2 regions of the Streptomyces sp. NPDC093586 genome follow, and region 2 is predicted to be linked to the other one. Evidence: riboswitches for the same ligand, from Rfam matches in the RefSeq annotation. Region 2 holds a riboswitch; the other holds the start of a gene.
The links. A riboswitch is a leader RNA that binds a small molecule or an ion and turns the genes downstream of it on or off. The one in region 2 is predicted to bind glycine.
Positions count from the first base shown of each region.

Region 1 (4,407 bases), on a different contig from region 2:
CTCATCGATCCTGGGACGGAGCGGGCCATGCTCGGTCCGAAGTCCGTCCGGATCCTCCCCGGGGTGGGACCGGCGACGGGTGACCATCTGCGCAGGGCAGGGATCACGACGGTCGGGGAACTCGTCGAGGCGGGCGAGGACGAGCTGGTACGACTGCTCGGCAAGGCGCACGGGCACGCCCTGTACACGATGGCGCTCGCGCGTGACGACCGCCCCGTGGTGGCCGAGCGGGAGACCAAGTCGGTGTCGGTCGAGGACACGTACGACGTGGACATCCACGACCGTTTGCGGGTCGGTGCGGAGGTGGGGCGGCTCGCCGACCGGTGCGTGCGGCGGCTGCGCAAGTCCGGGCTGTCCGGCCGGACCATCGTGCTCAAGGTCCGGCGGTACGACTTCTCGACGCTGACGCGCTCGGAGACCCTGCGCGGACCCACGGACGACCCGGCGGTGGTGCGGGAGGCGGCGGCCCGGCTGCTGGAATCGGTGGACACCACGGGTGGTGTGCGGCTGCTCGGGGTCGGCGTCAGCGGGCTCGCCGACTACACGCAGGAGGATCTGTTCGCGCAGGCGGCGGGGGAACGGGCCGAGGAGCTCGCGGAGGAGCCGGGCGACGAACCCGCAGAGGAGCAGCGGCAGACGCCCGTCGAGCGCCGCTGGCCCTCGGGGCACGACGTGCGGCACACGGAGTTCGGGCACGGGTGGGTGCAGGGCAGCGGCCTGGGACGGGTCACGGTGCGCTTCGAGACGCCGTACTCCGGGCCCGGCCGGGTGCGGACCTTTCCCATCGGCGATCCGCGGCTGACATCGGCCGAGCCGCTGCCGCTGGTCGTGTCCACGTCGCGAAGACCCGGGGAGGGCGGGGTGACGGCGGCCTCCGGCGGAGAGGGAGCCGCGGACTCCCCGGCACCCTCGGCGGCTGAGGCCGCCGACCGGGGGATCGCGGAGGCTACCCCGTGAGCGGGGGCCTCGTGCTGCGAGCCGCCGTGAGGCGCGTCGAGTCGCCGCGGTGGGCGTGAAGGACGTCCGGCCCGGCGGGCGGCCGGCGCCTGGGCCTCAGCTCTCCTCGTTGCCCGTGCCCGCCAGCTTGCCGAAGTCGTGGTCCGGGAGCGGGGGAGCGTCGGCCACGTCGAGGCCGTAGTGGTGGTAGAGCTGGAGTTCCTGTTCCGGCGAGAGGTGGCGGCCTACCCCGAAGTCGGGGGCCTCCCTGATCAGGGACCGGTCGAAGGGCACGCGCAGGGTGCCGTCGACCAGTTCGCTGGGCTCCAGGGGTACGAAGGCGTCCCTGCTGAACAGGCCGGTGCGTATGGCGGCCCACTCGGGGACGCCGGTGGCATCGTCGAGGTAGACCTCGTCGACGGTGCCGATCCTGGTCCCGTTGCGGTCGAACGCCTTGCGGCCTATCAGACTGCGCGGATCGATGTCGGTACGCACGGGCCCTCCACTTGGTCGCACTCAGGTAGCCAACCATCCGGCGAATCATCCGCCAGTACTACGAAAAGGCACATTGGGGAGAGTGGCCACTCGAAGGTCAGTGCGTCCCCCTCGCTGGTAGGCTGGCGAACGGCTGCTGACCCCGTGCGGGAGAGTCCTCCAGACATCATCGGAGGCGCCGAAGGAGCAAACCCTCCCCGGAATCTCTCAGGCACACGTACCGCACGGACGAGGTCACTCTGGAAAGCAGGGCGGGGGCCGACGGCTTCCGCTCTCACCGACGGTGAAAACCGGCAGCTCTCGGGCGGCCCGGTGAAGCTCTCAGGTCGAGATGACAGAGGGGGAGGCCATCCGGGTACCCGCGCCGTGGTGCCCCTCGAAGGTCGTCGGACCAGGAGGCCTCCGCTCATGACCGCCCCTCGCATTCCGCTCTCCGAGCTCGAACAGGCAGCACCCTTCGAGCAGCGCCACATCGGCCCCGACCACGAGGCCCGGGCCAAGATGCTCGCGCAGGTCGGCTACGGCTCGCTCGACGAGCTGACGGCCGCCGCGGTACCGGATGTGATCAAGAACGCCGACGCGCTGGACCTGCCGGGCGCCCGCTCCGAGGCCGAGGTACTGGCCGAGCTGCGCTCGCTGGCCGACCGCAACCAGGTCCTCGACTCCATGATCGGCCTGGGCTACTACGGCACCTTCACCCCGCCGGTCATCCTGCGCAACGTCATGGAGAACCCTGCCTGGTACACCGCGTACACGCCGTACCAGCCGGAGATCTCCCAGGGGCGTCTGGAGGCCCTGCTGAACTTCCAGACCATGGTCGCCGACCTCACCGGCCTGCCGACCTCCGGCGCCTCGCTGCTCGACGAGGGCACCGCCGCCGCCGAGGCGATGGCCCTGTCCCGGCGCATGGGCAGGAACAAGAAGGGCCTCTTCCTGGTCGACGCGGACGCGCTGCCGCAGACCATCGCCGTGATCCGGACCCGCGCCGAGCCGACCGGCGTCGAGGTCGTCGTCGCCGACCTGAGCGACGGCATCCCGGCCGAGGTCGCCGAGCGGGAGATCAACGGCGTCCTGATCCAGTACCCGGGCGCCTCCGGTGCCGTCCGCGACATCAAGCCGGTCGTCGACCGGGCGCACGAGCTGGGCGCGCTGGTCACCGTCGCCGCCGACCTGCTCGCGCTGACGCTGCTGAAGTCGCCCGGTGAGCTGGGCGCGGACATCGCCGTCGGCACCACCCAGCGCTTCGGCGTGCCGATGGGCTTCGGCGGGCCGCACGCCGGCTACATGGCCGTGCACGAGAAGTTCGCGCGCAGCCTGCCCGGCCGCCTCGTGGGCGTCTCCGTGGACGCCGACGGCAACAAGGCCTACCGCCTCGCCCTGCAGACCCGCGAGCAGCACATCCGCCGCGAGAAGGCGACCAGCAACATCTGCACCGCCCAGGTGCTGCTCGCCGTCATGGCCGGCATGTACGCCGTGTACCACGGGCCGGACGGGCTGCGGGCCATCGCGCGCCGCACCCACCGGTACGCCTCGGTCACCGCCGCGGGCCTCGCGGCCGGCGGCGTCGAGATCGTGCACGGCTCCTACTTCGACACGGTCACCGCGCGGGTGCCGGGCCGGGCCGACGAGATCGTGCACGCCGCCCGTGAGAACGGCATCAACCTGCGCCTCGTCGACGCCGACCACGTGTCGTTCGCCTGCGACGAGACCACCACGCGCGCCCAGGTCGGCGGCGTGTGGAACGCGTTCGGCGTCGAGGGCGACATCGAGGCCCTGGACGCGAGCGCCGAGGACACACTGCCCGAGGCGCTGCTGCGCACCGACGACTTCCTGACCCACCCGGTCTTCCACGCGCACCGCTCCGAGACCGCGATGCTGCGCTACCTGCGCCGCCTCGCCGACCGCGACTACGCGCTCGACCGAGGCATGATCCCGCTGGGCTCGTGCACCATGAAGCTCAACGCGACCACCGAGATGGAGCCGGTCACCTGGCCCGAGTTCGGCGCGCTGCACCCCTTCGCGCCCGCCGAGCAGGCGCAGGGCTACCTCACGCTCATCCGCGAGCTGGAGGAGCGGCTCGCCGAGGTCACCGGGTACGACAAGGTGTCGCTGCAGCCCAACGCGGGCTCGCAGGGCGAGTTCGCCGGTCTGCTCGCCGTCCGCGGCTACCACCGCGCCAACGGCGACGACCAGCGCACCGTCTGTCTCATCCCGTCCTCCGCACACGGCACCAACGCGGCGAGCGCGGTCATGGCCGGCATGAAGGTGGTCGTCGTCAAGACCGCCGAGGACGGCGAGGTCGACGTCGAGGACCTGCGCGCCAAGATCGAGAAGCACCGCGACGAGCTGGCCGTGCTGATGATCACGTACCCCTCGACGCACGGTGTGTTCGAGGAGCACGTCGCCGACATCTGCGCCCAGGTGCACGACGCCGGCGGCCAGGTCTACGTGGACGGCGCCAACCTCAACGCCCTGGTCGGCCTCGCCAAGCCGGGCCACTTCGGCGGCGACGTCTCCCACCTGAACCTGCACAAGACGTTCTGCATCCCGCACGGCGGCGGCGGCCCCGGCGTCGGCCCCGTGGCCGTACGGTCGCACCTCGCGCCGTACCTGCCCAACCACCCGCTGCAGCCCGCGGCCGGTCCGCGGACCGGTGTCGGACCGATCTCGGCGGCGCCGTGGGGTTCGGCCGGCATCCTGCCGATCTCCTGGTCGTACGTCCGGCTGATGGGCGGCGAGGGCCTCAAGCGCGCCACCCAGGTGGCCGTGCTGTCCGCCAACTACATCGCCAAGCGTCTCGAGCCCCACTTCCCCGTGCTGTACACCGGGCCGGCCGGGCTGGTCGCGCACGAGTGCATCGTCGACCTGCGTCCGCTGACCAAGGCGACCGGCGTGAGCGTGGACGACGTCGCCAAGCGGCTGATCGACTACGGCTTCCACGCGCCGACGATGTCCTTCCCGGTGGCCGGCACGCTG
Region 1 is NZ_JBIWJA010000063.1:9,394-13,800, forward strand. Features, by position in the region: gene ACIRFH_RS35075 (DNA polymerase IV) at 1-957, shown strand, start outside; gene ACIRFH_RS35080 (PRC-barrel domain-containing protein) at 1,054-1,431, opposite strand; glycine riboswitch at 1,569-1,664, shown strand; gene gcvP (aminomethyl-transferring glycine dehydrogenase) at 1,840-4,407, shown strand, end outside.
Region 1: it holds a riboswitch for glycine, as region 2 does, so the genes downstream of both, gcvP (aminomethyl-transferring glycine dehydrogenase) here and gcvT (glycine cleavage system aminomethyltransferase GcvT) in region 2, are expected to answer to the same signal.

Region 2 (4,407 bases):
TCGAGCTGCCGCGGGTAGGCCGACCAGCCGGCCACGATCAGCTTCGGCTTGTTCTCCTTGGCGAGGCGCTCCACCTCGGCCATGTCGACCTGGCCGTCGTCGCCGACGTGGTAGGCGACGACGTTGTAGAGCTTGCCGGAGAAGTTGATCTTCATGCCGTGGGTCAGGTGCCCGCCGTGGGCGAGGTTCAGACCCATGATCGTGTCGCCCGGCTTGAGCAGCGCGAACATCGCCGCCGCGTTGGCCTGGGCGCCGGAGTGCGGCTGCACGTTGGCGTGCTCGGCGCCGAAGAGCGCCTTGACGCGGTCGATGGCGATCTGCTCGATCACGTCGACGTGCTCGCAGCCGCCGTAGTAGCGGCGGCCGGGGTAGCCCTCGGCGTACTTGTTGGTGAGGACCGAGCCCTGCGCCTCCATGACCGCGACCGGCGCGAAGTTCTCGGAGGCGATCATCTCGAGGGTGGACTGCTGGCGGTGCAGCTCGGCGTCGACGGCGGCGGCGACGTCGGGGTCGAGCTCGTGCAGGGGGGTGTTCAGAAGCGACATGGGTCCGTGACTCCTCAGGCGCCGGCGAATTCGGTGTACTCGTCGGCGGAGAGCAGGTCGCCCGGCTCCTCGCTGACGCGCACCTTGAACAGCCAGCCGCCCTCGAAGGGCGCCGAGTTCACCAGCGACGGGTCGCTGACGACGTCCTCGTTGACCTCGGTGACCTCGCCGGAGACGGGGGAGTACAGGTCGGAGACCGACTTGGTCGACTCCAGTTCGCCGCAGGTCTCGCCCGCGGACACGGTGTCGCCGACCTCGGGGAGCTGGACGAAGACGACGTCACCGAGCGCGTTGGCCGCGTGCTCCGTGATGCCGACCGTCGAGACGCCGTCCTCGGCGTCCGACAGCCACTCGTGCTCCTTGCTGTAGCGCAGCTGCTGGGGGTTGCTCATGGCCTGAATTCTCCTGTACGCGGGGGAGTGCTGATGACGGGGGGACGGCTGAGACCGCCGGTGAGCGATGTGGGCCGGGCGGAGGCGACGAAGGGCCCCGCCCGCCCGGCGTCTACTTCTGGCGCTTGTAGAAAGGCAGCGCCACGACCTCGTACGGCTCGTGGGTGCCCCGGATGTCCACGCCGACCCCGGCGGTGCCGGGAGCCGCGTGCGCGGCGTCGACGTACGCCATGGCGATCGGCTTGCCCAGCGTGGGGGAGGGGGCGCCGGAGGTGACCTCGCCGACCACCTCGCCGCCGGCGACGACCGCGTACCCGGCGCGCGGGATCCGGCGGCCCTCGGCGACCAGGCCGACCAGGACGCGGGGCGGGTTCTCCTCGGCCCGGGCGGCGGCCCGCTCGAGCGCCGCGCGGCCCACGAAGTCGCCCTCCTTCTCGAACTTCACCACCCGGCCGAGCCCGGCGTCGAAGGGCGTCAGCTCCGTCGTCAGCTCGTGCCCGTACAGCGGCATGCCCGCCTCCAGACGGAGCGTGTCCCGGCAGGACAGGCCGCACGGGACCAGCCCGGCGCCCTCGCCCGCCTTGGTCAGCGCCTGCCACAGCTCCACGGCGTGCTCGGGCTTCACGAACAGCTCGAAACCGTCCTCGCCGGTGTAGCCGGTGCGCGCGATGAGCGCCGGGACGCCGGCGACCGTGCCGGGCAGGCCCGCGTAGTACTTCAGGCCGTCCAGGTCGGCGTCGGTGAGCGAGGCGAGGATGCCCGGGGACTCCGGTCCCTGTACGGCCAGCAGCGCGTAGGCGTCGCGGTCGTCGCGCACCTCGGCGTCGAAGCCGGCGGCCCGCCCGGTGAGCGCGTCCAGCACCACCTGGGCGTTGGAGGCGTTGGCGACCACCATGTACTCCGTGTCGCCCAGCCGGTAGACGATCAGGTCGTCCAGGATGCCGCCGTCCTCGCGGCAGATCATCGTGTAGCGGGCGCGGCCCGGCTTCACGCCGGAGATGTTGCCGACCAGGGCGTGGTCCAGCAGGGCCGCGGCCTGCGGGCCGGTCACGGTGATCTCGCCCATGTGGGAGAGGTCGAAGAGCCCGGCCCGGGTACGCACCGCGACGTGCTCGTCACGCTCGGAGCCGTAACGCAGGGGCATGTCCCAGCCGGCGAAGTCGGTCATCGTCGCGCCCAGCGCGCGATGCGTGGCGTCCAGCGCGGTACGGCGGAGTTCGGTACTGCTCATCGGTCGGTCGTCTCCCAGGGCATGACGGCACGGGCGAGGGGGAATCCTCCCCATCTGTCATCGGAACCTGAGAGGTTCGCCATGACCGCCGGAGCGCGGTGGTCAGGACTTGCACCTTGGGTGGGGCAGCCGTCGAACGGCGGCCCGCTTTTCAGATGTGCCTCGCCCGCGCGGTGACGGGGCCTGAGAGATTCAAGGGAGGGACTTGCTCCTTCGGCGCCCCGGTCAAGGCCGGGGACTCTCCCGCGCGGATTCAAACGGCCGGTATGCAGTTGGCGCCGCCATCATCGCACGCCGGGCCTGTTCGCGGCAGACGGTGATCTGTAACCGGCTTGTGGCGGTAAGCGCACGAAAACGCGAGACCGTCGTATTGCCTTCTCTTTACACTCGACGGGGACGGGAACTCGTGAACCGCCCCAGGGGAGGACGATCACGGTGAACAGGACCACGGCTTACGCAACGACCTCGGGCATCGCACTGCCGAAGCGGCCCGCCCCGGCCGGGGAGGCGTGTGCCGGACTGCCCGCACCCGTCGTCCGCGACCTGCGCGACCGCGACGGCCGCAGCCCGCACGCCCTGCTCTTCGGGCCCCGCGACGTGGTGGTGATCACCGGCCTGCCCGGCAGCGGCAAGTCCACCCTGATGCGGCGCACCGTGCGCGGCCTGCGCGTCGACTCCCAGGACACCCGCGACCGCTGGGACCGCCGCATGCCGCGCCTCCTCCCGTACGCCCTCTACCGGCCCCTCGTCCGCCTCGCCCACTACGCCGGACTGCGCCGCGCCCTGCGCTCCGGCGAGGGCCTCGTCGTGCACGACTGCGGCACGCAGGCCTGGGTGCGCGGCTGGCTGGCCCGCGGGGCCCGCCGTCGCGGCGGCGCCCTGCACCTGCTGCTCCTCGACGTCGGCGCCGACGACGCCCTGGCGGGCCAGCGAGAGCGCGGCCGGGGCGTCTCGCGGTACGCCTTCCTGCGGCACCGCGCGGCGACCGGGCGCCTGCTGGCCTCCGTCTCCGAGGGCACCCTGCCCGCCGGCTGCGCCTCGGCGGTCCTCCTCGACCGGGCGGCGGCGGACACGCTGCGCCGGATCGCCTTCACCGGCTGAGGTGACGGTCCGTGGGCCGGTGGGGCCGAACGGGTTAGCCTTTTCAGCCACAGCAGCGGTACCCAGGCAGGCGGTAGGCAGATGGACTTCCCAGCGGACTTCCCGGCGGACCTCTCACCGGGGTTCCCGACGCAGGCGCATCCCCACCCGCACGGTGGATGGCCCGGCAACGAGCTGGAGGAGGTGCTGTCCGCCTCCCTCGGCGTGCCGGGCGCCGGCGGCCGGATCGTCGAGGTGCTCGGCCGCAGCTTCGTCTGGGTCCCGCTCCCCAACGGCGGCGGCCCGGGCACCGGCCCCCTCGACCTGCCCACGGTGGAGATGGAAGGCCAGGCGTACGTGCCGGTGTTCAGCTCCGAGGAGCAGCTCCGCCGGGTCGCCGGCCCCCACATGGGGTACACCATCGCCCCCGCCGTCGAGTTCGCCCGCGGCCTTCCCCCGCAGGTCGGCATCGCCGTGAACCCCGACGGTGTGGTCGGCGTCCCGCTGCCGCCGGCCGCCGTGGCCGAGCTGTGCCGGGCCGGACGCACCCCGCTGGACGGGTCCGCGTCCGGCGGCCGGGTCCGCCTGTTCGAACCCGACTGGCAGGACGACCCGGTCGACTTCCTGGCCGCGGCCCGTGCCGAGTTCGCCGCCGTCGGCGTCGTCCGCACCGCCCGCCGCTGCCTGGCCGCCGTCGAGACCGCCGACCCGGTGATGTTCGTCGGCGTGGAACTGTCCCACTGGGAGGGCGACGCCCGCGCGCTCCCCCTGGACGCCCTCGGCCGCGCCCTCGGCGCGGTCCCGGTCGAATGGCCGGTCAACCTGGTCCTCCTGGAAGCGGCCCAGGACCCGGTCTGCGACTGGATGAGGGATCACGTCCGGCCGTTCTACACGAAGGACGTGTGAGCGAGGCCGGCAAGGGGCGCGGGCCCGTGACGGCACGCGGCCGAGCCGCGTGGGCGCGACACGCCACGGCGCCCCCGCATCCGTCGGCGGACACCGGGGCCGCCGCTCGGGGCGGAGCCCTAAGCTGGTTCCTCAACAGGGGACGATTCTCGAAGGGTCGGTAAAAGGTGAGCGCGAGCGGTACCGCCGCGGCCGGGCAGGTCGAGCACATGCTGCGCCAGGTGACGCCCGGGCGCTACGACGCCTACGAGGC
Region 2 is NZ_JBIWJA010000026.1:38,843-43,249, forward strand. Features, by position in the region: gene glyA (serine hydroxymethyltransferase) at 1-545, opposite strand, end outside; gene gcvH (glycine cleavage system protein GcvH) at 560-937, opposite strand; gene gcvT (glycine cleavage system aminomethyltransferase GcvT) at 1,050-2,168, opposite strand; glycine riboswitch at 2,330-2,424, opposite strand; gene ACIRFH_RS24790 (AAA family ATPase) at 2,604-3,269, shown strand; gene ACIRFH_RS24795 (enhanced serine sensitivity protein SseB) at 3,351-4,154, shown strand; gene ACIRFH_RS24800 (enhanced serine sensitivity protein SseB C-terminal domain-containing protein) at 4,322-4,407, shown strand, end outside.